DNA from 3 places in the Bacillus sp. ISL-47 genome. Region 2 is predicted to be linked to each of the others. Evidence: riboswitches for the same ligand, from Rfam matches in the RefSeq annotation. Region 2 holds a riboswitch; each other region holds the start of a gene.

Region 1 (10,260 bases), on a different contig from region 2:
CCGAAGCGAATTGCTTCAGGGCATGGAGCTTGCCCGGGCTGCGGAATTTTTACAGGATTGGAATTATTCTTTAAAGGGATTGAAGGGGATATAGTTGTCTTGTTCCAAACGGGATGTGCTTATGTAACGACTACCTCCTATCCTTATTCATCCCATAAGCAAACGATGATTCATAATCTCTTCCAAAACGGGGCTGCTACGTTATCTGGAACACTGGAAGCCTTTATGGAATTAAAAGAACGAGGTGAAATTGATGTTTCAGATGATGCCACCTTTGTGATGGTAACCGGAGATGGAGGCATGGATATTGGTATGGGTTCCGCAATTGGCACGGCTCTTCGCAATCATAAATTGATTATGCTTGAATATGATAACGAAGGCTATATGAATACTGGTTCACAATTGTCCTATTCAACACCTAAGGGCCATATGACAAGTACAAGCAATGTAGGCCGCACTCAAAAAGGGAAGAGCTTCCACCATAAGGATACAGCACAAATTATGGCGTCCACGAATATTCCATATGTTTTTACCGGGAGCGAAGCATTCCCGCAGGATTTAATCAAGAAGGCTGCAAAGGCACAATGGTACGCCCAGAATGTGGGTACAGTGTACGGGAAGATATTGATAACCTGCCCGCTTAATTGGAAGTCAGAAGAACGATATGGTGAAAAAATCCTGGAAGCTGCTGTCAACTCTTGCTTCTTCCCTCTTTATGAAGTAGAGAATGGGGTTACAACCATAACTTATAATCCAGAGGATAAGAATAAACGAGTTGAGTTGTCTGAGTGGCTAAATTATATGGGCAAAACAAAGCATTTATTGAAAGAAGAAAACAAAATGCTTCTCAATGAACTTGAAGAAGAAATTGAATATAGATGGAAAAAAATTAAAGCCAAGCATGAGCATCCAGCACTTTAAAATCCAAAGCAAAGTACCTCGTGTACTTTGCTTTTTTTATCCTATAAATCTCTCTGATGGAAAAATAATCTACAAATGTATTTTTTATTCTATTATAATGATGTAATAGAATAGTAAAAAAGAAATGCGCAATAAGGATGTTGATAGTGCAAAAGGTGCTCATCCGGTTTAATCATTAAGGAGGATATAGGATGAAAGGGGTAAAAACGTTTAAAAGAACAAAAAAAGCAAAGGCAGGCAATTTGCATGCAACACAGAATAAAGCAAGACTATTAGATAAACTGGCCAACATAAGATGGTGGAAAAGGCTCAAGCTTGGCCAGAAATATGGTGTGGCCCTATTTGTAACAATTGGGCTTTTTACTGCATCTACCATACTTACTTTTTTTCTGTTGACGATTGTCAATACAAAAATGGATACAGTGAAGGATTCAGGAGAAAAAGCGATTATGATTACTGAATCTGCTGTGATTTTTCATCATAAAGGCAGTACAATCGGAAATTTCATTATCGACTCCAATCCCAAGCACTTAAAAACATTTGACCAGTTAACAGAGGACTTTAATACATTAAAAAAGGAAATCACCCCTGCCCTTACTGCAAAAAAAACAAAAGAGCTGTTTAAACAAATTGACGAGAATGATCAAAAAATAACCAGCTTATTCCATGATGTTATTGAGCCTAAAGTGAAGCTTCAGCATGTTAGAGAATATAGGCTTGCAAAGCTGCAGGCAGATAACTTTATTTCAGAGACTGTAGAAAAATTAAATACACTAAGCAGCATGCTGAAGGAGGACCAAAGAAAAGCTGTTTCTTCAGCCGAGTCAGGACTGGTTTTAACCCTAATTGTCCTAGGGATCTCAATCATTATTTCTGGCGTCCTTGGGATTGTGAGTATCTTATTCATCGGGCGTATTATTACACGAAACTTAAACCAGATTGTCCATGTTTCCAATGAAATAGCAGCAGGTAATCTGAATGCAAAATCAGTCGAGTATGATGGAAATGATGAAGTAGCAGAGCTTAGCCGTGCCATTAACTCCATGAAAGAAAAACTCCAGAAAATGATTCAGGAAATAAATTCAGTTTCTGGCCATGTAACAGAAAGAAGCGGAGAGCTCAATATTGCTGCAAATGAAGTAAGAGCTGCCAGCCAGCAGGTTGCTTCAACTATGCAGGAGCTCTCAGGAGGAGCAGAGGACCAGGCAAGCTCAAGCACACGCTTATCAGCTATGATGGAAGAGTATATGGACAAAGTGGAGGAAGCAGCAAAGAACGGGTTTGAAATTAAGAGAGCTTCCAACGAGGTGATGTCACTCACTGATAGTGGGGATAAACTTATGAAAGAATCCCAGAAGCAGATGGGCTTGATTAATAACATTATGAAAACATCCGTTGATAAGGTTAATGGGCTGGATGAACAGACAAAGCGAATATCCAAGCTCGTTAAGGTCATTAAGGAAATTGCCGACCAAACTAATCTTCTGGCATTAAATGCAGCGATAGAAGCAGCGAGGGCAGGGGAACAAGGAAGAGGTTTTGCGGTAGTAGCAGATGAAGTAAGAAAGCTGGCGGAGCAAGTATCATTTTCAGTTTCTGATATTACAAAAATTGTGGATGGAATTCAAACCGAGTCCAATAGTGTAGCGGCATCCTTGCAATCCGGCTATATACAGGTCGAAAAGGGAACAGAACAAATCCAATTAACGGGAGAAACCTTCCAAAAGATTTATGAAGCGGTTAATTTAATGTCAAATAATATTAATGATATTTCAAACAGTCTTGAACACGTTTCAGCCCGTTCCTTACATATGAATCAATCAATAGGGAGTATTGCAGCAGTTTCCGAAGAGTCAGCAGCAGGCATTGAACAGACAAGTGCTTCCATGGCCCAGACCAACCATTCTATGGAGGAAATATCCGACAATGCTCAGTCATTATCCGAACTGGCCGAACAATTAAACAGTATGATTGCTAAATTTAAGCTTTAGCATGTGGCATACCTTGAAAGGTATGCTTTTTTCTTATGGGGTTGAAGAAACTCAATAGATCCTATGGCTCATTCAGTATAAACATGCAGTTTTCACTTCTATTTAAAGGGTTTTCGTCAAATTTTGTAGAAATATCTATTAATCGGATATCCCAATAGGAGGAAATAGAGTGGTTATTATGAATCAGGAGATCAAGCAGCTCTATGCCAAGATTGAATCACTGGAAAAGGAAAATAAAGCGCTGGCTGAACGTATTGGGGATGATGCCCCAAGTAAAAATATATTTGGCTGTTCAAAGGACGGAATCCTAATTTTTGACCATACAGACAAAATAATTGATGCAAATCCTTCGTTTTGCGAGATCATAGACATTAATAAAACTGAATTAATTGGGAGACAACTGGCGGAAATTGTCCCATTGAATAAACACTTTAAACTTGACAAACAGAGGGATCTTCTAAAAGTAAGGGACAGTGTAAGAGGACTTCTTCCGATATATAGCGGCAATAAAATCGTGGAATTTGATTTTACGACCAGTAAGCTTAAAAAGAGCGGACATTATATGTGTGTGTTAAGAGATGTTACCGAAAAACGGCTTCTTGAAAAGAAGGTAAAAAAAAATGAAGAGCTGTATACAGACCTTTTTATCGAGGCTTTGGATGGCATCATTTTTTGGAGAGGCAGCGGGAAGATCATTGATGCCAATGAAGCGGCATGCAGGATTTTTGAATGCACCCACGATGAGCTTCTTCAGAAACAGGTGGATGATTTTGTATACGAAAAAAATGAAAGGTATAAGCGTATAGTCAAAGAATTGTTTAACAAGGGCGGCATCCGGGATGAACTCTTTTTTCTCATGCCAAACGGCCAGATAAAATCGCTGGAATTCACAGTTAAATTAAATTCTGTTGAAGGCTACCATATGACTATTTTCAGGAATGTAAGTGAACGCCACCGAATGGAAAAGGAATTGCGTGAAAGTGAGCTAAAGTTTCGCCGCATTTTTGAGGGAGCCCTGGAAGGCATTCTCCTCTGGAATGATCAATTTCAAATTGTGGATATTAATCAATCAGGTCAAAGAATGCTGCAGATGTCAAAAGATGAACTCATTGGAGTTTCATTACACAGTATCTTGAATGATTGCAATATTACAGATGAAGAGCTGAACCAGCAGATTAGCAGCATCCAAAACGTTGGGCAGTCGGATGGCAGCCTCTCTATTACCTTAAAGTCTGGCAGAAAAAAACACTTTGAGTTTTCAAACAAGCATAATGTTTTTTCGAATTTAAGCATGACGACATTTAAAGACATAACAGAGAAGCTGGAGATGGAAGAACAGCTTCGAAAATCGGACACTTTAAATGTTATTGGGGAACTCGCAGCAGGGATAGCACACGAAATAAGGAACCCTATGACAGCCTTGAAAGGATTTATCCAGTTGCTGGAAGATAGCGTTGAGGAAGACCACTCCATGTACTTTAATGTGATAACCACAGAGCTGAGCAGAATTGATTCAATTATTAATGAATTCCTCATTCTTGCTAAACCTCAGGCTGTCAAGTTTGTCGAAAAAGATATCGCCCAAATCATGAAAGAGACGGTTGACCTTCTAAGTGCTCAGGCTGTACTGCATAATGTTCAATTCAGGACTGATTACAGAAAGGATTTGCCTCTTGTTTTTTGTGAGCCAAATCAGATGAAAAAGGTATTTATCAATATCATAAAAAATGCGATTGAGGTTATGCCCAAAGGCGGATATATAACTGTTTCACTTCAGACCTGCAGAGATAATAAAATCAAGGTATCGATCAGGGATGAGGGATCCGGAATACCAGGGCATAAAATTAAAAAGCTGGGTGAACCTTTTTATACCACTAAAGAAAGAGGAACTGGACTTGGGCTCATGGTTACATATAAAATTATTGAGGAGCACAAAGGAACGATTGAAGTGGAAAGCAAACTGGGAAAAGGAACCGTGTTTCACATTTATTTGCCATATATTAAAAAGGCGGGAGAGCAATGAACAGCAGAATTTATTCGAGAACGGAAACGCTAATAGGAGACATTTATATTGTCCTGGAAGAGGAGCTTCTTTCGGCAGTATACATTGGGGAGGAAGATTTTCTTGCGGGGGAAGAAGAATGTCCATTGAGGTTTGATCCATCAGACCCCCTGCTAAAGAAATGTACACTTCAACTTGATGAATATTTTAGAGGGGAGAGAAAGGTATTTGATCTCCCAATAGACCCCCAGGGGACCATTTTTCAGAGAGCTGTGTGGAAGGAGCTTTCCCTTATTCCTTTTGGAGAAACGAGAAGCTATCAGGATATTGCTGTGAAGATTGGAAAAGAAAAAGCGGTTCGGGCCATTGGTCAAGCAAACAAAGCCAATCGTTTGCCCATTATCATTCCATGCCATCGAGTGATCGGCAAAAATAAATCTCTTACCGGATATGCCGGAACACGGACGGATATTAAAGAGAAGCTGCTGATCCTGGAAGGGGCAGGGTTTAACAGTTAAATACATTACCTTTCAAAATCACCTTTCAGGTGATTTTTTTAGTGCTCTTTTCATAAGGTTTTTTTACAACAATCTATAAGAAAGAGCATTTATTAAAACCTGATTTTGAAGTTGACTAAATCTCAATATTTTGATATATATCTAATTAGATGTATATCGAAAATAGGAGGCGATCATATATAATGCAATTAAATCGCTTAGTATCTTTTTATAAAACCATGGGTGATCCCACAAGAATCCGAATTGTTTTTCTTCTCGCAAAAGGACCTTTGCATGGACAGGCAATTGCAGGGAAACTGGGGCTGACGCCGCCGACCATCACACATCATTTAAACAAATTGCGGGATATAAACCTGGTTTACCAGCGCAGAGATAAAAATACAGTTTATTTTTATTTAAATGAATCTGTGCTGAAACAGCAGTCAAGTGTGCTTGCGAAACTGGCTGATATGGAAGAGGTGAAAAAGATGGAGGAAATGAATATCGAGAATCAGAAGGTTATCGATAACTTCTTTACAAGCGATGGAAAGCTTAAAAATATTCCAGCCCAGAGAAAGAAGAAGCTAATGGTTTTTGAGCATCTTATTAAAGGGCTGAAAATGGGGAAGAAATATGAAGAGAAAGAACTCAATGAATATATTAAACAGTATCATGATGATTACGCCACGATACGCAGAGAATTTATTATCAATCATTATATGTACAGGGAAAAAGGAATCTACGAATTAAATCCGCCGGAAATGTGGGCAAAAATAGAGGGGTAAACAAAGCAAGGCCCTATAAAAGCTAGGGCCCTGAATATTTTATTGATAAAATTCCGGCCGGCGGTCCGTGAAGATAGGAATCATTTTTCGAACTTCCTTCACCTTGTCAAGGTCCACTTCAGCCTCCAGGATTTCTTCTTCCTCTGAACCCTCAGCTAGAACTTCTCCCCAAGGATCTATAATCATAGAATGGCCGGCAAATTCATTTTCAGGGTCAGAGCCTGCTCGGTTACAGGCAATCACATAGCATTGGTTTTCAATGGCCCGTGCAATTAAGAGGGCACGCCAATGGGCTAGCCTGGCTAATGGCCATTCAGCAACCACAAATATAGCTTCTGCTCCTTCCGCTGTATGGGCCCGTATCCACTCTGGAAAACGGATATCATAGCAAATCATCCCTGCAAACAGCCTATTTTCTAATGTAAACGCACCCTTTGCTTTCCCCCCTGTTAAATAGAGATGCTCATTCATTAGCTTGAATAAATGCAGTTTACTGTACTGGTGGATCGGTTCTCCGTTTTTATCGACGACTAAAAGAGTATTGAATACGCCGCCGGCGGTTTTATTTGCAACAGATCCACCTACAAGATGAACATTCCTGTCTTTTGCAATCCCTTTTAAAAAGGCGAGTGCTGCAGCAGCATCCTGGTCTGCTATTTCATTTAATCGGGTTAAATCATAGCCTGTTGTCCAAAGCTCTGGAAGCACAATAACATCAGGGTTTGATTTTAACGCCTTTTCAATCATAGCTTCGGCTGCTTTAAAATTCTCTTTTGGTTTGCCAAACACAATATCCATTTGCAAACAAGCAATCTTTAATTTCATGAAAATCCCCCGCAATCATTTAATTCTCTTTTACTTATGTTAAAATTAGTCCGATAGATAACAATTTTCAAAATTTAACTTTACAACTTATCATTTAAGTTATATCATTTGTGACTATATTTTCAATCTTTTTTTTAAGCAGGTGAAAAACTTTGATTAATTATCCTCATTCTGATTTGCTGAAAAGTTTGCCGAAGCAATTTTTCGTATCTTTAGTGTCAAAGGTTGGGAAGCAGCTTGAACAAGGTCATGATGTGATCAATCTTGGGCAAGGCAATCCTGATCAGCCTACTCCCGGCCATATTGTTAAAAAGCTCCAAAGTGCAGCCGAAAAGCCAATAAATCACAGATACTCTCCATTTCAGGGATTTCCCTATTTGAAAAAGGCTGCAGCTGATTTTTATAAAAGGGAGTATGATGTAGATGTAGACCCGGAAACGGAGGTAGCCATCTTGTTTGGAGGAAAGGCTGGCCTCGTTGAGATTCCTCAATGTCTGTTAAACCCTGGCGATACTGTTCTTGTGCCAGATCCCGGTTATCCGGATTATTGGTCAGGTGTAGCGCTTGCAAAAGCAGAAATGGTGACAATGCCGTTACGAGAAGAAAATGGCTTTTTGCCTCTTTACAGCGAGCTTTCAGACGATAAGCTAAATGCTGCTAAACTCATGTTCCTCAATTATCCAAACAATCCAACTGGAGCCGTGGCCAGTGAGAAGTTTTTCCAGGAAACAGTTGAGCTTGGCAAAGAACATGGAATTTGCATTATTCACGATTTTGCCTATGGCGGCATTGGTTTTGAGGGCAAGAAGCCGGTCAGCTTTCTGCAAGCAAAGGGGGCAAAAGAGGTAGGAATTGAGATTTATACACTTTCAAAGACGTATAATATGGCAGGATGGAGAATCGGTTTTGCGGTTGGAAATGCGAGCGTCATTTCTGCCTTGAACCTTCTGCAGGATCATCTATATGTCAGCTTGTTCGGAGCTGTCCAGGAAGCTGCGGCAGCTGCGTTGACTGAAACTCAGGAATGTGTCAAAGAACTGAATGCCCTTTACGAAAGAAGGCGAAATATATTCATTTCAGGCCTTCAGGAAATCGGGTGGAATGTTAAAGCACCTGAAGGCTCCTTCTTTGCCTGGTTAAAAGTTCCTAAAGGTTTTACATCTGAGGAATTTGCTGATTATTTGCTTGAAAAAGCCCATATTGCTGTAGCACCTGGCATAGGATTTGGAAAACATGGAGAAGGATATGTGCGTGTTGGCCTGCTGACTTCAGAAGAAAGGCTTAAAGAAGCAGTAGACCGAATTAGGGAATTAAATTTATTTTAAACTTTCCAATCTTAGTGTTTATTCTTGTTATAACACTGGTAGTTTAGAGCGGAAGGTATGAGAATCCAGCGGGATAAGTGTACCAGGGGAGGCTCCAGGAATCCCGAGTTCGCTAAGTGCCTGCAGCGGAATCAATACTCATGGTTGAAAAAACATATTTATTTCAGATAATCTATTGACAAAAGTTTTTTACCCTGTCATAATCCTAATTAAATTTTAATTCAAAATTAACTAAATACTAATTTCGTTTTCTTATCAAGAGCAGGCGGAGGGACTAGCCCTATGAAGCCCGGCAACCGACTTACCAGTAAGCACGGTGCTAATTCTTGCAGCTTATTAAAGCTGATAGATAAGAAGATGTTAGTTTAAGCTGCTAACCTCTTCTTATTTGAAGAGGTTTTTTTATTGCCCGGATTTGCCTAAATGAAAGGAAGAAAATATATGAGTGAAATTATCGCAACTTATCTAATTCATGATGCAAAACATAATCCTGAGAAAAAAGCAGAGGAAATCGCTCTAGGACTTACGGTCGGTTCATGGACTCATTTACCTGAACTGGAAAAAAATCAGCTCCGTAAGCATAAAGGCAGAGTTGTTTCGGTTGAAGGCCTTTTAACAGAGGAAGGCAGCAAGGAAACGCCTGCCATCATTAAAATTGCTTATCCAACTGCTAATTTCAGTCCGGATTTGCCAGCCATTTTAACTACAGTTTTTGGAAAACTATCACTGGACGGAAAGATTAAGTTAATAGATTTACAGTTTTCCGATGAGATCAAAACCTTTTTCCCTGGCCCCCGGTTCGGCATTGAAGGTTTAAGAGAAAAGTTGAATGTCCGCAGCAGGCCGCTGCTGATGAGCATTTTTAAAGGTGTTCTCGGCAAGGATATGAACTTTTTAACTTCACAGTTGAGGGAACAAGCGCTTGGCGGCATCGACATTGTGAAAGATGATGAAATTTTATTTGAAAATGAACTCACGCCTTTTGAAGAAAGGATTACGGAAGGGAAAAAGGTGCTTGGCCAGGTTTTTGAAGAAACCGGCCATCGCACACTTTATGCAGTGAATTTAACAGGCAGGACCTTTGATTTGAAAGAGAAAGCCAGAAAAGCAGCAAACCTTGGTGCGGACCTCCTCCTGTTTAATGTTTTTGCATATGGACTGGATGTTCTGCAGGAGTTAAGAGAAGATGAAGAGGTTGGGCTGCCGATTATGGCACACCCTGCTGTCAGCGGTGCCCTGTCTGCTTCAAGCATCTATGGAATTTCTTACGCTTTGCTTCTAGGCAAGCTTCTCAGATATGCAGGAGCGGATTTATCGCTTTTCCCTTCTCCATATGGTTCAGTGGCACTTGAAAAGAAGCAGGCGATTTCGATCGGACAATCATTAACCTCCAAGGATTTCTGCAAAAAGACGTTTCCGGTACCATCAGCAGGCATTCATCCAGGTCTGGTGCCGCTGCTTTACCATGACTTTGGAACAGACAGTGTGATCAATGCGGGCGGAGGAGTACATGGGCATCCGGATGGAGCAAAAGGCGGCGGCTTAGCCTTCCGCCAAGCGATTGATTTAACTTTAAATGGAATTCCATTATCAGAATCTCCTTCTGATTATCCAGAACTAAAAAAGGCGATAGATTTATGGGGACTTACAGAGGTGAAAGCTAAGAATGCCTAATATAGCTGTTTTTTGTGATTTTGACGGGACCATTACGGAAAAAGATAACATCATTAACGTTATGAAAGAATTTGCCCCCCCTGAATGGGAGGAAATAAAGAATAAAATATTGTCACAGCAAATTTCAATTCAGGAAGGAGTAGGGAAAATGTTCTCTCTCCTTCCAAGCAGCCTTAAGGAAGACATTATAAAATTCACACTGGAAAATGGCAAGGTAAGAGCTGGCTTTCAAGAATTTGT
Region 2 (10,260 bases):
CAGTCAGGCGATACATTGTGGAGAATTTCAATCAATAATAGTCTGTCAGTGGAAGAATTAAAGAAATGGAATAATATTTCTGGTTCGACGATTTATACCGGACAGTCTTTATCTTTGTTGGCACCGCACAGTCATAAGGCTTCAACTGATACATCAAGCAGTGGAGCAGTCAGCTATACAGTGAAATCAGGCGATACTTTATGGGGAATTGCAAGAACATATGGCCTTTCCGTCAGCACTCTTAAGAGTTTGAACGGACTAAGCAGCGCTACTATTTATCCAGGCCAAAAGCTTAAGGTCAAAGGCACATCTGAAAGTGTTTCTTCGCCTGCAGCAACGGCTTCTGCAGGAAGCAGCAGTGTCTATACAATCCAAAGAGGCGACACTCTTTCAGGAATTGCATCTCGCCATAACTTATCGGTTTCAAAATTAAAGGGAATGAATAACCTTTCTTCTGATCTTATTTATGCAGGTCAAAAGCTAAAGGTTTCAGGTGCAGCTGTAAGTCAGACAACAGAAACAAAAGTAGCGGCTCAGACTGCATCACAGGTTGACGAGCTTATAGCGGAAGCTAAGACATATATGGGTGTCCCATACTTATGGGCAGGAAGCACTCCGTCAGGATTTGATTGCAGTGGCTACCTAAACTATGTATATAGCAATGTGGGAATCTCAATTCCTCGTACAGTAGCATCCATTTGGAGTGCTACGAGGTCAGTTTCATCACCAAGACCAGGGGATCTTGTTTTTTTTGAAACGTATAAATCAGGTCCATCCCATGCTGGAATTTATCTTGGTAATAACAAGTTTATCCATGCAGGTTCTTCACGAGGAGTAGAAATCAGTGATATGAATAATTCCTACTGGAAGCCACGCTATCTGGGTGCAAGAACAACTTTCTAATCTACTACCCAATTATTCATGTGTCAAACATAGAAATACCAAAAGGTAACCAACGTCTACCGGCGTTGGTTACCTTTTTTATTAGTCTCTTGAATCATTAAAAGTTTTAGAGAGGGCTTCTTTGGCATCTCCCCATTTTTCTTTTGCTTCGCCTTTCACTTTGTCCATATTGCCTTCAGCTTCTTTTGATTCATTATTTGTAAATTTGCCGTATTGCTTTTTCAGTTCGCCTTTTAGTTGGTCTACATTCCCATTCGTTTGGTCGCGATTCATTTAAGATCTCCTCCTTGATTAATTATTTCTTGCTTTTTATTTACCCGTAGGACCTCTGCTAAAACAAAATAAACAATTATAAATATTTCCTCAAAAAAAATTACTTACTGCCGCAACGATGAAAGCGCTTTTCTCAACTGTTTGAATAAAAAAGAATTATTGACAATTCTTTTGTTTAGATATAGTATTTTCACTATCAACTTAATAGCTAACTTATCAAGAGTGACTGAGGGATCAGGCCCAATGACGTCCGGCAACCTCCTTTATGGAACGGTGCCACTTCCTGCAGAATGATTTCATTCTGAAAGATAAGTCGTAATACATACGCGATGCCTCTTTCCGAATGGAAAGAGGTTTTTTATTTGAATAAGGGGAGAAAGAACGGGGGGATCTGCATGATAGAAATAAAGAATCTGGTAAAAGTATATGAAACCAAAAAAGGGAGAGTAACAGGTGTTGACCATGTGTCACTTACAGTGGATAAAGGAGAAATTTTCGGAATTGTAGGATATAGCGGTGCAGGTAAAAGCTCGTTGATCAGATGTTTAAACTTATTGGAAACGCCGACTTCAGGGGAAGTGAAAATTGATGGACTATCTTTAACCTCATTAGGAAAAAAAGAGCTGCGCCAGGCGCGATTAAAAATAGGTATGATTTTTCAGCATTTTCACCTGGTTAGTTCAAAAACAGTCTATGAAAATATAGCTTTTGCTTTAAAAGCAGCACATAAGACGACGGGCGAAATAGATGCAAGAGTGAAAGAATTGCTTGATATGGTAGGGTTAACGGATAAGCGGGAGGTCTATCCTTCACAGTTGAGCGGAGGTCAAAAACAAAGGGTCGGAATTGCCCGGGCATTGGCCAACAACCCATCCGTCCTTCTATGCGATGAAGCAACATCTGCATTGGACCCGAGCACAACGAAATCGATCCTGTCACTTTTAAAGAAAATTAATAAAGAGCTTGGCTTGACCATTGTATTAATCACCCATGAGATGGAGGTTGTTAAAGAGATTTGCGATCGGATGGCCGTCATGCAGGATGGGAAAGTTATCGAGGAAGGAAAAGTGTACAATCTTTTCTCAAATCCTCAGCAGCCGCTGACAAAAGATTTTATTAACAGTATCCTTCAATTTGATTTGCCGGAAAAGCTTTTAAAGGAACGGAATGGAAAGATTATAAAAATATATTTCCAGGGAAGCATCGCAGAGGAATCCGTCATCTCAGATGTGTTCCAGCAATTTAAAGTTAAAGGCAATATCCTTCACGGGAAAATTGAGTATATACAGGAAACTCCGCTTGGGATCTTTGTAATGGAACTGACTGGTGCGCCGCTCGAGATTGAACGTGCCATCCAGTATATAACTGAGCGCACAAGAAATTTGGAGGTGATCCGGGATGCAGCTTGATAGTCTAATAAGCATATTGCCAGAACTCAATAAAGCTTTTTTTGAAACAATCTATATGGTTTCCATTTCAATAGTGGTAGCCATTGTTGTGGGACTGCCGACTGGTGTGCTGCTATTCGTAACAGATAAAGGGCTATTCCTGGAAAATACAGCTTTTAAGAATATAGTTGGCTTTATCGTAAATATGGTAAGATCCATTCCATTTATTATATTGCTCATCGCGCTTTTGCCGTTAGCCAATTTGATTACTGGAACAACGATAGGTCCCACTGCAGCATCTGTTTCACTTTCAGTAGCAGCCATTCCATTTTTCGCAAGAATGGTTGAACAGTCTTTGCGGGAGATCGATAAAGGTGTGATTGAAGCAGCTGTAGCTGTGGGAGCATCACCGTGGATGATTATAAAGGACGTCCTTGTCCCTGAGGCAAAACCTGGAATTGTCCAGGGGATTACAATTACAGTCATTAGCCTTGTCGCATACTCAGCAATGGCCGGCATTGTCGGCGGCGGTGGTGTGGGTGACCTGGCCATCAGATTTGGATATTACCGATATGATAATACAGTTATGTTTACAACCGTTATTATTCTAATTTGCCTGGTCCAAATATTCCAATTTGCTGGAGACCGGATTGCAAGATTAGTTGATAAAAGATAGATAAAAAAGTGGGGGCGAGGGGTAATCGGCGATAGTCTTAACCTCCACTAAATGAATCGCACCTATAGACAATAGTCTAAAAAACACAACAGGGGGAAAATAGAAATGAAAAAAATTGGATTACTATTCATGTTTGTACTCGCATTGGGCCTGTTGGCAGCATGCGGAAGCAAAGAATCAGATGCAAAGAGCGATAAAAAGGAAGTTACCATCGGAGCTACATCAGGACCGTATAGTGATATGGTTAGCAAGGCAATTAAACCTGTACTTGAAGAAAAAGGTTATACAGTTAAAGTAGTTGAATTCAGTGATTATATTCAGCCAAACCTGGCCCTTTCAAAAGGAGATCTGGATGCAAACCTATTCCAGCATAAAGTGTACATGGAAAACTTCGCAAAAGAACATAACATCGAGTTATCAGAGGTAGTTGTGGTTCCAACCGCACCGATGGGAATCTATTCTAAAAAGTTTGATTCACTCGAAGAAATTGAAGACGGAGCAGCGATTGCCATTCCAAACGACCCAACAAATGCAGCACGCGCTTTCTTGATTCTCGAGGAATCAGGGATAATTACATTAAATCCGGATGCAGATCCGCTTACTGTTTCTGAGAAAGATGTAGAAAACAATGTAAAAAACCTGCAATTTAAACCAATCGAAGCTGCCCAGCTTCCTCGTGCGGTAGATAGTGTTGATCTGTCAGCAGTTCCAGGGAACTTTGCCTTAGCTGCAAAAATGGATCTGCTTGATGCACTGCAACTTGAAAACATGCCAGATCAATATCGCAATCGTGTGGTCATTGATACGAAAAATGAAGATGCCCAATTTGCTAAAGACCTAAAAGAGTCTGTTGAGTCAGCAGAATTTGAAAAAGTCATTGATGAACAGTTTAAAGGCTTTGGCAAACCAGAATGGATGGAGAATCAATAATAATATTAATGAAGAAATGCGCCGGTTCTTGCCGGCGTATTTTTATATTTTCTTTTGAATTATTAAAGTTAATTCTTGGTTGTTGATGAAATAAAAGCTATGAGGGAAAACAGGTTGAAACTCCTTATAAACTTTTTTAACCAGAAAGATATGTGAGAGAAACGATGCAAAGATTTTTGGCGCAAAACAGCTTGAAGCGATGCATAAATGGTCTGGACCGAAACGAAAAGGGGTCGTACCAGTATGAAACCTTACAAGTGAACTTTCCCAAAAATCTTGTTAAAATAAGAATGGTATCTATCTCAAGACCCAGCAAAGAAAGGACACAAAACTTTGTTTTTTAAACAGCTAGGGAGCTTTGTTCTGTTTTTATTAGTTATTACAACAGTCGGACTCATTTTCTATCAATATATACAGCAAGCAGAAGACCCAAATTTAAAAGATGTGCCGCCCCCGACTGCCCTGCATCCTTTGGTTGCAGAGAAGAAGGATGAACTGATTGCCAGGGCTGCGGATAATGGCATCAATGTGGTGATCACCCAGGATTTTAGAAGTATCGAAGAACAGGATGCCCTTTATGAAAAGGGTCGTTCAAAAGAAGGCAGCATTGTTACGCATGCAAAGGGCGGCGAGTCGTACCATAATTTTGGTCTGGCCATTGATTTTGCGTTGCTGTCTGTTGATGGTCAGGTGATTTGGGACATGCAATACGATGGGAATGGGAATACAAAAGCAGATTGGATGGAGGTTGTCGGGATTGCCAAGGACCTCGGTTTTGAATGGGGAGGGGACTGGAAGCATTTTAAGGATAATCCTCATCTGCAAATGGATTTCGGCCTTTCCATCTCGGAGCTGCAAAGAGGGAAGAGACCGCCGGTAATAGAGAAAACGCCATAAAGATGAACTGCACCCCATTAGTTAGACAAATCTAACAATTGGAGGTGCAGTTTTTTAGAATAGCATTATAGTAGCATCTCTGATTGTACATAGTGGTACAGCAATTTGGCTGTATTTTCAATTGAATCTTCATGTGTACGCTCGAAAGCATGGGAAGAGTCAATTCCTGGCCCAATCAATCCATGTACAATATCATGTCCTGCTCGGATGGCAGCTGATGCATCTGATCCGTAGAAAGGATAGATATCGAGTTTGTAGCCTATTTGATGATCTTGTGCAAGCTGAACAAGCCGCTTTCTTAATTCATAGTGGTATGGGCCGCTGGCGTCTTTTACACAAATGGAAACCGTATATTCATCTGTGGATTGGCCATCACCCATAGCACCCATATCGACTGCCAAATACTCTACCGTTTCAGGTGTGATATTTGAGTTGCCGCCGTAGCCGATTTCTTCATTATTAGAAATAAGGAAGTGTGTTGTATATGGCAGCTCCAGGTTTTCCGACTTTAGCTGTTTAATAAGCTGGAGAAGGATGGCGACACTGGCTTTATCATCAAGGTGACGGGATTTAATAAATCCAGAAGGTGTCGTCTGCACACGAGGATCGAAGGAAACAAAGTCCCCAACCTCAATGCCAAGAGCCCGTACATCCTCTGCATTATGAACCTTTTCATCGATGCGGACTTCCATATTATCCTGATTTCTTTCTGCCTTTCCGGCATCCTTGTATACATGGACTGAGGTCTGGTGCATAAGGATTGTACCGGTGAGTATTTTGCCGGAGGACGTTTCAATTTCACAATATTCGCCTTCAATAGAGTTGTACTTGAAACCGCCTATCAAATCAATTTTAAGTCGTCCGCTCGGTTTAATTTCTTTTACGATTGCACCAAGTGTATCGACATGTGCTGTGAGCATCCGATGATTGGCATCATCTTTGCCCGGCATAGTTGCAATTAAACCGCCTTTGCGATTTCTGCTGGTTTTGACATTCAGCTCATTTAAAAACTTTTCCACATATGTAATTACTTCATTCGTATTTCCGGAAGGACTGGGTATAGAAACAATTTCTTTTAATAAATTTATTGTTTCTTTTGTGCTTGGGTATGCCATGATAAAAACTCCTCTCAAAATATTTCCACATTTCCTATTATACTGTTTAAATTATAAAGAATCATTTAACTGCGTAAAAAAAAGAGCTGCAGATCTGGCAGCCCTAAGAAAACAGCAGACTATTCCTCCGATAAAAAGCTTTCTCTTGTTCTTAATTTATAGAATCTCTTGAAGTCTTTGACCAGCACCTTAATAACTGAATATAAAGGGATGGCTATGAGAATTCCGATAAAGCCATACAGGGATCCTGCCACTAGCAGCAAAATAATAACAGTTAAAGGATGCAGGTTGAGCCGGTGGCCCATTACATAAGGAGATACTAGATTTCCTTCCAGCTGCTGCACAACAACAAGCACACCCAAGATTTTAATGACCATTGATGGGCTTTGCATCATACCGACAAAAATGGCAGGGATGACTCCCAGAATGGGTCCGAGAAAGGGAACGACTGTTAAAAACATCGCAAAAATAGCCAGGATTAAAGCGTAATCAAGACCAATAATCAGGAAACCAATGTACATAAGAGTCCCATCAACAACCGCGATAATAAACTGTCCAATAACATAAGAAAATAATGTTTTATCGACATCGGTAAGAATTTTGTTTCCTTCATGCTCGTGTTTATCCGGCAAATATTTTAAAAGGAAGGGCCGAAGTTTATGATCATCCTTTAAAAAGTAAAATAATATAAAAGGTACAACGACGAGTACTGTAGCGATGCTGGTAATCGTACTAAAGATATTCATTATATTTTCGCCTGCGCCTGATAAAATGGATTTAAAATAGGAAACCGCTTGGTTCTCAAGATTCTTGTATGAGAACATTCCCATATTGTTTTCTTCAACTACTTCTTCTGTTTCTTTGGATACATCCTTCACTTTTTCAGGCAGATTCCCGGTTAATTCTGTAATTTGACTGCCTATCAAGGATCCTGCAAAACTGCTCCCTAAGTATACCAATCCAGCTACCACTGCAAAAACCAGTAGTATACTTGCTGTTTTTGGCATGATATTGGAAGCCAGTCTAACAAGCGGCCTTAAAATATAATAGAAGAGACCAGCAATTAGGATAGGAAAAAAGATAGTGGCAATCAATGCACGGATTGGCCACAGGAAGTAATCAATTTTCCCTAACAGGAAAATGATGGTTAAAACTAAAATTATGCCTGTTGCATATTTAAAAAATGGTTTGTTAATCCACATTCACATACCCCAACCTTACTATATGTATTTAGTAATCACCTTTCCTTTTTTTTATCATTATTAAACACATGGCAGGTTTCAATGTTCTTTGTTTAACAAGCCCTAAAAGAAGGAATAGATAAAACAATAGCAATTAAACAGGTGAGTGTTAAATGGAAGAAATGAATGGGTCTATATTCTTTATAAAAAATGTAACGATAAAGGAAGCTTCACTATTTCTCTTCTTTACTGCCATAATTTTGGCTGCAAAATGGACGATAAACATCCTATTGAATAAGAAGGGGGAAAAGAAGTCAGTTCAAGATGAACGCATTCTGCAAGGAATTGCCTCACTTGTAAATTGGGCTGCTTTTTATGGGATTATTATTCTCTTTCTGTTATATTTTTCAAGAGAGAAGTGGCTTTCTTACATCTTGTTCAAAGCTGGTGAAGTAGATGTTACGCTCAAATTACTCATCGTAGCCTTCTTAACTGTTTCCCTTGCGCATCGGTTAGTTCAGGTATTAACCAAATATGTGTTAACTTCTGTTTATGAATTTTACGGGGTGGACAGGGGACTGGGGTACTCATTCAACCGCATGGTCTATTATACCGTAATGATTGCGGCTCTTGGGATAAGCTTGACGACTGTAGGGCTGGATTTAAGCGCTGCAGCTGCGATTTTGGGCGTTCTTGGTATTGGTATTGGTTTCGGTATGAGGAATGTCGCCGGAAACTTTATTTCAGGCATTATCATTTTGTTCGAAAGGCCGGTTGAAATCGGAGAAATGATTGAAATCAACAATAAGATAGGAAAAGTAGAAAGTATTCGTTTAAGATCGACAATTATTCGGACAGCAAAAGAAGGGACGCTCATCGTTCCCAATCAATATTTTATTGAACAAATTATTAAAAACCGAACAGGGTCGGAAATGATGGCTCAGGTATTGATAAGTGTTGCCTATGGAACAGATACAGAAAAAGTGGAAGGGCTGCTCCACGAAGTAGTAGAACGGACAATTTCTAACGCAGAGGGTGTATTGCTGAAACCAGCGCCAGATATCCGTTTTGTTGATTTTCGCAATAAAGCCATGGATTTTCTTATCGAAGTGCCGGTTGCCCATTTTGAAGCAAAGCAAAAGTTTGAGAGTCGTCTGCGGCATGGAATTGCGGTAACTTTTTTTGATAATGGAATTGAACTCGCTTCACCTCAAGGGTTCCCTGCGGAATAACTAAAAGCCAGGCTGCACGGACTTTGTGTGCTGCCTGGCTTTCTTTATATGCTATTTTCCTTAGACATTTGCGAAATTACGGCTTGAAGATTGCTCATTACTTGGATATTTGCGAAACTTACTCCCAATTGAACCACAGATTGGGCAATTTCGGGCCTTAGACCTGTTAGAATGGTTTTTACGCCAATCAGATTTAATGCCTTTACGACCTGGAAGATTTCATGTCCTACCATTGTGTCGATAATTGCAACGCCGGACATATCAATAATCAGCGTATTAACCTTTAGTTCTGAGCATTTTTGCAATGACTTTTCAATCAAAACCTTTGAACGGTATGTATCGAGCTCACCAATCAATGGCAAAATTGCTACATCCTTGGTTAGTGCAATAACAGGTACGGAAAGTTCCTGAATTGCTTCTTTTGCTAAATCCAAAGAGCGTTTATGGTCATTTACGTAGGAAGAGCTAAACAAGGAAGCTGCGTTATCTAGTATAGGGTCAATAATATCTGATATCTCGATTAGCTCTATCGGATCAACAGAATGAGTTTTTACATATTCTTTAATCAATTTCCAAGTTAGAGAACGGTAAACGCTTATTGTTTTTAAGGCCTTATCCAACGGAAGCTGGCTTTCAACTGCCCCTTCACCGGTCACCTTAGCCCACTCAGCGACTTTTTCTGCAACTGTTTCGGAACTCCTCGCCATAATTGCTTCTCCCAAGAAACCAATGAGCCGGGACCTCCATTCATTTACTGCATCTAAATCACGTTGTGAAGCTTTTAAGCGCTTAACATAACCTTCCTCTAAAAGCTCATTGAATTGTTTCGTAATTTCAAACCTTTGATTTAATACTTCTTGCCCGATGTCTTTTAAAGATTGCAAAATATAATCCTCCATGAGTTTTTGAATCATTATAACATTGGGGAGAACGGTTAAAAAGCAATGTGACTTTGCGCTGAGTCAGAAAGGCAAAGAGGAAAGGGAAAAGCATCGGCATTAACCGATGCTTCGTTAAATGTGGTCTTATCTTCCCAGTAATGCCTTCACGCCAAGATAAAGAATGGCTAGACCGAAAACAAGCATGGCCAGGCCGCCGACAATAGTGAAGAAGCTAGTAATACCTGAAGTAATGACTGCAGTAACAGGTACCATTGTCAAACCATAACCAGCCAGCATACAAGCTAAATATAATAATGCTAATTGATACATTATTGATCCCTCCTTCAATAATAATTTATGAGGAGGGATCATTCTTGCTTGGTCTAATAACCCAAATTTTCAGAATAAATAATAAACAGTTCTTTAGTAGGATTTATCAAACCCTAGTCGACCATTGGTTATTTCTGCATTTCTTGTATGGCAATAATTTTTAAAGCAGTGAGTTCTTCTTCTGTTAATCTATCATTCAAAAGAGAGTATATTTCCTTTTCCTCTTCAGAGGTCAGCCCGTCTTTTACTTTCGAAGCTACCTGGCGAATTTCCTCTACAGAGAAGTCTTGAGAAATTTTTTCAACAGCTTCTTCTTTTGTAGTGATCGGTAAAGAGGTCTTATCTAAATCCATAGTAGAAATTGCCTTTGAATGTTTTTTGATTAACTCTTTCACGGAAGGATCTTTCGAAAGCATCTCAATATCACCTTCTGTAATGCTGCCAGCCACTTCAG
Region 3 (10,260 bases), on a different contig from region 2:
CTTGGCTTAAAGGACAAAGTGAAAACCTCATCAGAAGAAGAGCTGCTGGATATTTTGGCAACGGACGGCATGCTAATTAAGCGTCCAGTTCTGACAGACGGCCAAAAGGTAACAGTTGGCTTCAAAGAAGAGGATTATGAAAAGGCATGGCTATCCTAAGGGCTGATATTATGCTCCTACGGGCCATCATGAATTGAGCGATCGATTTTACGATCATAAATTGAAATATAAAAAGTGGAGGGATAAACTATGAGCACACCTAAAGAATTACGTTATTCAGAAGAGCATGAGTGGGTAAAAACAGAAGATGGAAAAATCCGCATTGGGATTACGCATTTTGCGCAATCAGAACTTGGCGACATCGTATTCGTTGAGCTTCCGGAAGTTGGGGATGAGCTGACTGCAGATGAGCCATTTGGAAGTGTTGAATCCGTTAAAACGGTTTCCGAGCTTTATGCACCTGTAAGCGGCAAAGTAGTTGAAGTTAACGAAGACCTTAACGACAGTCCTGAATTCGTAAACGAATCTCCATACGAAAAAGCCTGGATGGTTGTTGTTGAGCCTTCAGACTTAAGCGAAGTAGACAAGCTTATGACTGCTGAGCAATACGAGGATATGACAAACGAAGACTAATTGACTGAAAAGCCGGCTCAATACGAGCCGGTTTTTTTGCTGCATTGCCTTTAATTGCTATTTTTCTTTTATGTAGATAGGGCAAAACTATGAGTACCCAAAGGTATGAAAGGATTGGTTACCATGACATTGAAGCAGCAGAAAATCGATATAACTGACCGGGTTGTCGGCAAGCTGAAAAATGATCATATAGAGCTTTACCTTGAAAATGAAAAAATAGGACAAATCAGCCTGCCTGAAGGCTCTTCCTTTAATCTGGAACATCATTTTGAAACTGACCAGCAAAAAATTTATCAGAACGTTTCCGTTACAGATGAGGCGCAAGCCCGCTATACTGACTGTGACGAAGGCGGCTGGTGCTAACATTGTAAACAGCGGGAGAATTTCCGCTGTTTATTTAATAGGCTAAAGCATAGAAGAAGAGCATATATTGGTGTGGATAGCTGGTTCACCTAAAGAGCGTCATATTAAGGAGTGGCGCATATATTCGAAAAAGTGACGCATAAAACCCGGAAATTGATTCATAAATGTTGAAAGTAACGCATAAATTCCGGAAATTGATTCATAAACCAAAATAGATGTTAGATAAATTCAAAAACATGCTAGAAAAACCAAGTATCCTGCTCGAAAAGTATAAAACAAGTTAGATAAATTTAAAAATGACAAAGATTTGCAAGATAAAGCCAAGAAAAAGGGTTTATTTACAAGGCTGTTTTCGTTAAGTAAGTTGCTTTTTGAAGGCAAAATTAATTTTACCCAACTGAGTTGATTGTAGCGGAGGGCACTTGATCCTCAAAAATGCATTCGCATTTTCTTCGTGCGGTGATTATTCGAGGAAGCTGATTCAGTGTCCTGCGGGAGGAGAGGGAAGTGCGAGACCCCACAGGCGAAGCCGAGGAGGCTTGCAACCCTCCCCGCGGAAAGCAAGTGCCCGTAGCGGAAATCAACGGGCAGAATTCATAAACAAACACAACAATCTATGAGAAAAGAGCCTTTTACAAATCTAAATTAATAAATCTGCAAAACCCTTCCGCTCAAAAAGGCAGGAGATTCACACCATAATCAAGAATAATGAATATATTGGATAAACACTTTCTTTAACGGTTTTTAACTGCAAAGCAATTCTGCTTCAAAATAACTCCTTTCAGGTGATGACGATGAATGAGGCAATTCCGGAGAAAGTTATTATTGTTGAGGGAAAGTCAGATAAAACAAAGGTGAAAAGTATCATAAGAGAGCCGGTAGAGATTATTTGCACTAACGGAACAATCAGCATAACGAAACTGGACGAATTAATTGACACACTGTTTGATAAGGATGTATATATATTGGTGGATGCTGATTCAGCCGGGGAAAAGCTGAGGAAACAATTTAAAAGAGAGTTTCCCGAGGCAGAGCATCTATACATCGACAGGATGTACAGAGAGGTAGCCACAGCTCCTGAACATCATTTGGCTACGGTTTTGCTGGGAGCTAATATTGACGTTTATACACAGTACTTAGACAGGTAAGGATGATAAAATGCTGGAATGGTCGCACCATGAGATTGATGAAGCGGTAAATGGGCAAAAAAGCGCTCTCTTATATTTGTACACGCCTATGTGTGGAACCTGCCAAATGGCAGGCAAGATGCTGGCCGTTGCAGCTGAATTGCTGCCAGACAAAAAAATGGGGAAAGCGGATTTAAACTATATGCCGGAAATCGCTGAAAAGTGGGGAGTCGAAAGCGTCCCTTGCCTCATCATCTTCAAAGAAGGAAAAGTTCATGAAAAGCTTTATGCTTTCCGGTCTGTCCCACACTTATTGGAGAAAATCAGGAATAGATAAATAAGTCCCATTAGCATGACTGCGGTACCGGCCGAATGCTTTGAAAAACCAGGTGTTGATTCCACCTGGTTTTTTCTATTAAGAAACTGAAATCCCACCTTTTAAAATATTCAAAATATATTTACAAACGTTTGCGGAAAGGAGTATGATACTTAGGAAATCGAAATAAAATCAAATGTGATTATACATACAGCGCAGGGATGGGATCGAGATGGCATTTTACAGGGAATGGGCTGGCCAGATTAAAGGCTACAATCGCAATATAAAATTGGCCTTTATGGCTAATATACTTACGCAAATAGGCTTTGGAATCTTCATGGTCATTTATAATTTCTACATAAGGGAACTTGGTTACTCTGAAAATATTAATGGCCAGGTTATATCCATGACTGCACTCGCAACGGCGATGATTCTTGTTCCGGCAGGGATTGCGAGCGACAGGATTGGCAGAAAGAAAGCGATGCTTTTTGGAGCTGCAGCCACGGGTGCTGTTATGCTGTTCAGAAGTGTGATTGAATTGCAGTCACTGCTAATTTTGTTTGCCTTTTTTTCAGGGCTGACGACTGCCTTTTTACAGGTATCCAGCATTCCATGGCTAGCCGAAAATTCGAAGGCTGATCAGAGGGTTCACCTGTTTAGCATTCATTTTGCGATCATGACCGGAGCCAATGTAATAGGCAATCTGAGCGGCGGGATCTTAACGGACATATTTTCTCTATTTACTACCCACCTGAACAGTCTTCGGATCACGCTTTTAATTGGCAGCCTGTTTTTTATGGCTGGACTGATACCAATCCTGCGTTTCAATGAAAAGCAGAAAGGTAAGAGGGAGGACAAACCCTTAAAGAGATTCTCTTTTAAAGACCTTTCGTTTAAAAATGACGGTATTAAAATTATTGCCATGTTTGCTTTTGCTCAGCTGCTGATTGGGTTTGGGGCTGGATTAGTTATTCCTTATCTGAATTTGTATTTCGCTGACCGTTTTGCCGCATCAAATTCTGCTATTGGATTTATTATTTCCCTTGGGCAGGCAGCCACTGCTTTTGCAATGATTATCGGTCCTATCGTCGTAAGGAAGGTTGGGGAAGTCAAAGCTGTCGTGATTCTGCAGCTAATGTCGCTTCCATTTCTGCTTTTAACCGCTTATACGGAACATCTATGGCTGGCTGCCATCGGTTTTCTATTCCGCCAGGCCCTGATGAATGCAGGAAATCCAATCCAAATGTCGCTCATGATGTCCAAGGTAGATGATTCAATGAAGGGGCTCGCAAATTCTGTTAATCAAATGGTATTTAATCTTGGCTGGGCGGTGATGGGTCCCGTATCAACCGGAATCGTCATTAAATACGGGGCTTACTGGGGCTACGCACTCGTCTTCTCGATAACTGCTTCATTGTACCTTGTCGGATCTCTTTACTTTTTCTTCGTGTTTAGAAGCTACAAAAAGACAAAAGCTGCCAATCCTGCAGTAAAAGCAGTATAATCTGACATATTTCTCGGGAAATGATTGATAATGCCTTTTAAAAACGGGCATTGTCTTTTTTTTATGCTGTATTTGTCGAACAAAAATAAAAGGACTGTAAAACGCAATTACTGAATATAACAAGGAAGAAACCCAGTACGAGGGGGGAGGCTATGGAAGATTTAGCAGATCTATTTGTCAGGGAGAATCAAGCAAAAGGCCATGTAGGATATTTATTAAGAAAATCGTCTTTTTCTATCCTTATCCAAGCGGGAAATATTAGCATACCTCTGCAGATTACAAAAGGGGAAATCAAGAAAGCCAGGCGAACAAAGAAATTTGATGTTAAGATAACAGGCTCTGAAGAAGCTATTCATTCAATTATTTCCGGCAGGGTCAAGCTTAGAGATGCCCTAACCCGGAAAGATATCGCAATAGACACCACCTTCCGAAAAACTCTTTTGCTTGAGTCCTTTTTCTGTTTAGGCAAGATCAAGATTTCATATGAAAACACTTGACCACTTTCGAAAAAGTATGATAGTATCACTTTAACTTAAAAATTAACTGAATATTCTTATCAAGAGTGGCGGAGGGACTGGCCCAACGAAGCCCGGCAACCGGTAGTTTACACGGTGCTAAATCCAGCAGAGCAATTTGGCTCTGGAAGATAAGAAGAGATGGTAGAGCCCTCTTCTTATGAAGAGGGTTTTTTGGCTATTCGTGATTTTGGCACCCTTTTGATTGTAGCGGAGGGCACTTGATCCTCGAAAATGCATCCGATTTTCTTACGACGAGGGTCTATTCAAGGAAGTTTATTCAATGTCCAGCGGGAAGAGAGGGAAGTGCCAGACCCCGCAGGCGAAGCCGAGGAGGCTCGCAAACCTCCCCGCGGGTTCGCTGAGTGCCCCATGCTGAAATCAACGGGCAGAATTCATAAACAAAAACAACAATTTATGAGAAAAGAGTTTTTATTAAACAATAACAAATAAAGGAGAGAGAAACATGACTGACAAACAAAAAAGCTACCGTTTTGAAACACTAGGAGTACATGGGGGACTGAATCCTGATCCGGTTACGGGGGCAAGAGCAGTGCCGATTTACCAGAACAATGCTTACCAATTCAAAAATACAGACCATGCCGCAGATCTTTTTGCCTTAAAGGAACCTGGATACATTTATAGCCGGATACATAATCCGACTGTAAGTGTATTTGAGGAAAGAGTGGCTTTGCTTGAAGGCGGAGTGGGTGCTTTGGCGCTTGCAAGCGGTCAATCTGCTATTACTCTGGCAATCCTAAATCTTGCTCAGGCGGGGGATGAGATTGTTGCGGCCTCCAATCTATATGGCGGTACTTATAATTTGTTTGCAGTCACCCTTCCTAAGTACGGGATTGATGTTAAGTTTGTGGATCCAAAAGATCCGGAAAACTTTAGAAACGCCATAACAGATAAAACCAAGGCAGTCTTTGCTGAAACGATTGGAAACCCGAGTTTGAAGGTTCTTGATCTTGAAAAGGTGGCTGCAATCGCTCATGAAAACGGAGTTCCTCTAATCATTGATAATACCTTTGCAACACCTTATTTATGCAGGCCGATTGAGCATGGCGCTGATATCGTTATTCACTCAGCGACTAAATGGCTGCTTGGAAATGGAACAACAATGGGCGGCATTATCGTGGATGGCGGAAAGTTTGATTGGAATTCACCGAAGTTTCCTGGCTTCACAGAACCTGATCCAAGCTACCATGATATTGTTTATAGTGAAGCGATTGGCGAGGCTGCTTATATTATTAAAGCACGAGTTCAGCTTTTAAGAGATTTGGGGCCGGCAATGAGTGCGCAAAGTGCATTCCAGTTCACATTGGGACTTGAGACCTTGCATGTGAGAATGAAGGAGCATATTGCCAATACGAAGAAAGTGGTTGAATATCTGGAAGCCCACCCTGCGGTTAACTGGGTGCTTTACCCAGGCCATGAAAGCCATCCGGATAAAGCTCTGGCAGATAAATATTTGCCTAAAGGAGCAGGCGCTGTCGCTGTTTTCGGAATTGCAGGCGGCCGGGAAGCTGGTGCAAAGCTGATTAATAGCCTTCAGCTTTGGGCCCATGTGGCCAATGTCGGGGATGCAAAGAGCCTAATCATCCACCCGGCCAGCACGACCCACCAGCAGCTCGATAAAGAAGGTTTAAAGGCAGCGGGGGTACCTCAAGATTTAATTCGGATTTCTATCGGGATCGAGAATGCGGATGATCTGATTGAAGATCTCGAGCAGGCAATTGAAGCTGCGACAGGTATAAATTCTTTGGCTGCAAAAGCTTAATGACGGCAAGAAAAATTTACCGTCCATTTTTTAAAAAAGTTTAAAAGTTCATCGTTGACACCTTTTTAAAAGCTATGATACGATAGCAAACGTAATTAAAAAGCTGCTTAAATCATTTAAAGTGTTAATTGAATATAGAACGTTACGCTCTTATCAAGAGAGGTGGAGGGAAGTGCCCTATGAAGCCCGGCAACCGTCATTAATTTGAAATGGTGCCAATTCACTCAAAGCAATCGCTTTGACAGATGAGAGAAAGGACTTAAATTTTTAATGCCTTTCTGCTCATGCGCAGAAAGGCATTTTTATTTTTCGGGCATCAGCTCGTTATTCTGCTCATGAATGAAAGCGGCTGAGCAGTCGAAAACTAGAAAAAAAGCGGTCTTTTAATTAAAATCTGTATTTTCGATTAAAGAGGTGAAACAACACGTTGATTTCCATAAAAGATGTAAAGAAGATTTATTCCTCTAAAAAGGGCCAGGTGAAAGCCGTAGATGACGTAAACCTGGAGATAAAAGAAGGAGAAATCTTCGGTGTGATCGGATATAGCGGCGCAGGTAAAAGTACTTTAATCCGCATGCTAAACGGCCTTGAGCTTCCAACACAAGGAAGTGTAATCGTGGCCGGCAATGATGTTTCAAAAATAAAAGGCAGCAAATTAAGGAAAGCACGCCAGGAAATAAGCATGATTTTCCAGCATTTTAACCTATTATGGTCGAGAAGTGTCAGGGATAATATTGCATTTCCGCTTGAAATTGCAGGTGTTCCAAGGCAGGAAAGACTGAAAAGAGTAAACGAACTCATCAAGCTGGTCGGCCTGGATGGCAGAGAGGATGCGTATCCTTCTCAGCTGAGCGGCGGACAAAAGCAAAGGGTCGGGATTGCGAGAGCCCTTGCGAATAACCCAAAAGTGCTGCTTTGTGACGAGGCCACATCAGCACTCGATCCGCAAACAACTGACTCGATTCTCGATTTGCTTGTTGATATCAATGAGCGTTTAGGTTTAACAATTGTACTGATTACACATGAAATGCACGTAATCCGTAAAATTTGCCACCGTGTTGCTGTCATGGAAGGCGGCAGGATTGTTGAAATTGGCCCTGTGCTGGATGTCTTTAAAAATCCTAAAGCGATGATTACGAAGCGCTTTGTCCAGCAGGTCACAGAGCCTGAGGAGACAAAAGAAACAATTGATCACTTAGTGGATGTATATCCGCGCGGAAAAGTAGTGCAATTAGGATTTGTCGGAGAAGCAGCTGAACAGCCATTAATAACGAATTTGATCCGGAATTTCCAGGTGACAGTTAATATTCTTCAAGGGAAGATATCTCAAACACAAAATGGCTCTTATGGAACTTTGTTCATCCATTTGGATGGAGATGCAGAGGAAGTTGCCAAAGCAATTGATTATATCCAATCCCAGCAGGTTGGCGTGGAGGTGATTTCCAATGCTTAACGAATGGTTTCCAAATGTAAAATGGGACTCCATGTGGGAAGCTACCATGGAAACCCTTTATATGACTGCTATATCTGTGGTTGCAACATTTATTTTAGGTGCGATTTTGGGGCTGCTTCTCTTCCTGACCTCAAAGGGGAATATCTGGGAAAATGCTGCAGTCAATAAAGTCATTTCAGCTTTCGTAAATATTTTTCGTTCTATTCCGTTCATTATCTTAATTGTTCTTTTAATTCCTTTTACCAAATTCCTAATCGGAACCATGATTGGGGAGGATGCAGCATTGCCTGCATTAATAATTGGGGCAGCGCCATTTTACGCGCGGATGGTTGAGATTGGGCTTAGAGAAATTGATAAAGGCGTCATTGAAGCGGCCAAGTCCATGGGTGCCAAAACAAGCACGATTATCTGGAAGGTCCTTCTTCCTGAATCCATGCCAGCCCTAGTTTCGGGTATTACAGTAACAGCCATTGCCCTTGTTGGCTACACAGCTATGGCTGGTGTGATCGGTGCAGGAGGACTAGGGAACCTTGCATACCTGGAAGGATTCCAGAGAAGCCGTAATGATGTCGTTTTGATGGCGACCATTATTATTCTGATCATCGTATTTATCATCCAGTTTATTGGTGATTTAATAACAACAAAATTAGACAAACGATAGGAGAGATCAACATGAAAAAGTGGTTATCACTCGTTCTTGCACTTGCAGTGGCACTTGTACTTGCAGCTTGCGGAACTTCAGAAGAAGAAGGAAATAATGCAGGGGATGGCGGAGATAGCAAAGAAAGCACTAAAATTACTGTAGGTGCTTCCAACGTACCGCACGCTGAAATTCTTGAAGAAGCGAAACCGCTTCTTGAGGAAAAAGGCTTTGAACTAGATGTTGTTACATTCCAGGATTATGTGCTGCCAAACCAGGCTTTAGAGTCTGAAGAGCTTGATGCAAACTATTTCCAGCACATTCCTTACCTTGAATCACAAAAAGCAGAGCATGGCTATGACTTTACAAATGCTGGCGGAATTCATATCGAGCCAATCGGTGTGTATTCTCAAAAATATAAGAACCTTGAAGATCTTCCTGAAGGTGCAACGATCATCATGAGCAACTCTGTAGCAGACCATGGCCGGATCTTATCCATGCTAGAAGCAGAAGGCCTTATTACATTAAACGAAGATGTTGAAAAAACAGAAGCTACCTTAGAAGATATTAAAGACAACCCTAAGAAGCTGGAATTTGATACAGAATATGAAGCTTCCCTGCTTCCGCAAATTTACAACAATGGTGAAGGCGATGCTGTTCTAATCAACTCTAACTATGCAATTGACGCAGGCTTGAATCCATTAAAAGACTCAATTGCGATCGAGGACAAAGAGTCACCATATGTAAACGTGATTGCTGTCCGCAGCGGAGATGAAGAAAAAGAAGGAATTAAAGCTTTAGTACAAGTTCTTCGTTCAAAGGAAATTCAGGACTTCATTCTTGAAAAATATGAAGGAGCCGTTGTACCGGTTTCCGAATAATAGAGCTAAAAAAGCAGGCGCGTATGCCTGCTTTTTTGTATCTTATTAGGTTTCCATTATATGCCCAGCCTATTGGCTTATCTATCCGCATAGTTTGAAAAATAATCAAACATACTAACGTTGATAATAATTTGAATGGAGTGGAGCAAAATGGAACATTATCATGAACCATCAAACTCAATAGAAGCAGCTCTTCATGATTATAAAGTAGGATTAGGTGTATTCACTGAAAAAATGCCTGATTTGGCCCAGCATTATAATGCCTTTACAGAAGCTTGCTTTAAGGAAGGAACATTAAGCCAAAAACAGAAGCAGCTCATTGCACTTGGAATCAGCTTATATTCTCAGGACGAATACTGCATTATCTATCATACAAAAGGCTGCATTGACCAGGGAGCTTCAGAGGAAGAAATTCTGGAAGCGGTAGGTGTAACAGCTGCATTCGGCGGCGGTGCTGCAATGAGCCAGGCAGTTACTCTTGTCCAGGAAGCCATGACTGAATTGAATCAGCTTAAACAATAAATAACCCTTCAGCTCCTGCCTAAAAGCAGGAGTTTTAATTTTTTAGACTCTTTACTCATGGATTGTTGTTTTTGTTTATAAATCCTACCCGTTGATTTCCGCTGGGGCACTTGCTTTCAGCGGGGAGGGTGCGAGCCTCCTCGGCTTCGCCTGTGGGGTCTCACACTTCCCTCACTTCCCGCAGGACAATGAATAAGCATCCTGAATAAACATCGCACGAAGGAAATGCGAAGCATTTACGAGGAGTCAAGTGCCCTCCGCTACAATCAACTCAGTTGGTTAAAATACGTTTGCCTTCAAAAAGCAACAAACTTTACGAAAAAGTCTTTTCTATAAGCTTGTATAATTTCAGAAAATTTTTAAAACAACCATTTATCAGGAGGAAATAGCCTTTATTGTAAGAATGGGTGAGATGAAAGCGCTTCAGCAAATCTGGTTCCTTATTTTGCTAAAAAAATCAGGTTTTTTCGGCTTTGTGTCGGGTATAAGTGAAGTGTTAAGATTTTAAATGTAAAAACTAAAT

What was found. Region 2 has a riboswitch for S-adenosylmethionine ahead of J7I93_RS22410 (methionine ABC transporter ATP-binding protein). Riboswitches for the same ligand answer to the same signal wherever they lie in the genome.
Region 1: linked by a shared signal. The riboswitch ahead of J7I93_RS20015 (2,3-diketo-5-methylthiopentyl-1-phosphate enolase) and the one ahead of J7I93_RS22410 (methionine ABC transporter ATP-binding protein) in region 2 are both predicted to bind S-adenosylmethionine.
Region 3: linked by a shared signal. The riboswitch ahead of J7I93_RS04960 (O-acetylhomoserine aminocarboxypropyltransferase/cysteine synthase family protein) and the one ahead of J7I93_RS22410 (methionine ABC transporter ATP-binding protein) in region 2 are both predicted to bind S-adenosylmethionine.

Annotation. Positions count from the first base shown of each region.
Region 1 covers NZ_JAGGQS010000059.1:63,069-73,328, forward strand. Annotated here, with positions in the region: gene J7I93_RS19980 (thiamine pyrophosphate-dependent enzyme) at 1-921, shown strand, start outside; gene J7I93_RS19985 (methyl-accepting chemotaxis protein) at 1,113-2,912, shown strand; gene J7I93_RS19990 (PAS domain-containing sensor histidine kinase) at 3,082-4,935, shown strand; gene J7I93_RS19995 (methylated-DNA--[protein]-cysteine S-methyltransferase) at 4,932-5,432, shown strand; gene J7I93_RS20000 (DUF2087 domain-containing protein) at 5,615-6,196, shown strand; gene J7I93_RS20005 (carbon-nitrogen family hydrolase) at 6,236-7,021, opposite strand; gene J7I93_RS20010 (pyridoxal phosphate-dependent aminotransferase) at 7,174-8,346, shown strand; SAM riboswitch class I at 8,596-8,702, shown strand; gene J7I93_RS20015 (2,3-diketo-5-methylthiopentyl-1-phosphate enolase) at 8,788-10,020, shown strand; gene J7I93_RS20020 (2-hydroxy-3-keto-5-methylthiopentenyl-1-phosphate phosphatase) at 10,013-10,260, shown strand, end outside.
Region 2 covers NZ_JAGGQS010000073.1:399-10,658, forward strand. Annotated here, with positions in the region: gene J7I93_RS22400 (C40 family peptidase) at 1-903, shown strand, start outside; gene J7I93_RS22405 (CsbD family protein) at 985-1,176, opposite strand; SAM riboswitch class I at 1,387-1,491, shown strand; gene J7I93_RS22410 (methionine ABC transporter ATP-binding protein) at 1,572-2,585, shown strand; gene J7I93_RS22415 (methionine ABC transporter permease) at 2,575-3,240, shown strand; gene J7I93_RS22420 (MetQ/NlpA family ABC transporter substrate-binding protein) at 3,346-4,170, shown strand; gene J7I93_RS22425 (M15 family metallopeptidase) at 4,504-5,067, shown strand; gene J7I93_RS22430 (M42 family metallopeptidase) at 5,133-6,182, opposite strand; gene J7I93_RS22435 (AI-2E family transporter) at 6,302-7,384, opposite strand; gene J7I93_RS22440 (mechanosensitive ion channel domain-containing protein) at 7,558-8,595, shown strand; gene J7I93_RS22445 (STAS domain-containing protein) at 8,640-9,479, opposite strand; gene J7I93_RS22450 (hypothetical protein) at 9,621-9,806, opposite strand; gene J7I93_RS22455 (hypothetical protein) at 9,935-10,260, opposite strand, start outside.
Region 3 covers NZ_JAGGQS010000011.1:49,121-59,380, forward strand. Annotated here, with positions in the region: gene J7I93_RS04925 (arsenate reductase family protein) at 1-159, shown strand, start outside; gene gcvH (glycine cleavage system protein GcvH) at 250-633, shown strand; gene J7I93_RS04935 (YusG family protein) at 739-996, shown strand; gene J7I93_RS04940 (toprim domain-containing protein) at 1,791-2,144, shown strand; gene J7I93_RS04945 (thioredoxin family protein) at 2,155-2,460, shown strand; gene J7I93_RS04950 (MFS transporter) at 2,672-3,943, shown strand; gene J7I93_RS04955 (hypothetical protein) at 4,096-4,440, shown strand; SAM riboswitch class I at 4,494-4,596, shown strand; gene J7I93_RS04960 (O-acetylhomoserine aminocarboxypropyltransferase/cysteine synthase family protein) at 4,925-6,241, shown strand; SAM riboswitch class I at 6,389-6,493, shown strand; gene J7I93_RS04965 (methionine ABC transporter ATP-binding protein) at 6,669-7,694, shown strand; gene J7I93_RS04970 (methionine ABC transporter permease) at 7,687-8,355, shown strand; gene J7I93_RS04975 (MetQ/NlpA family ABC transporter substrate-binding protein) at 8,367-9,215, shown strand; gene J7I93_RS04980 (carboxymuconolactone decarboxylase family protein) at 9,366-9,737, shown strand.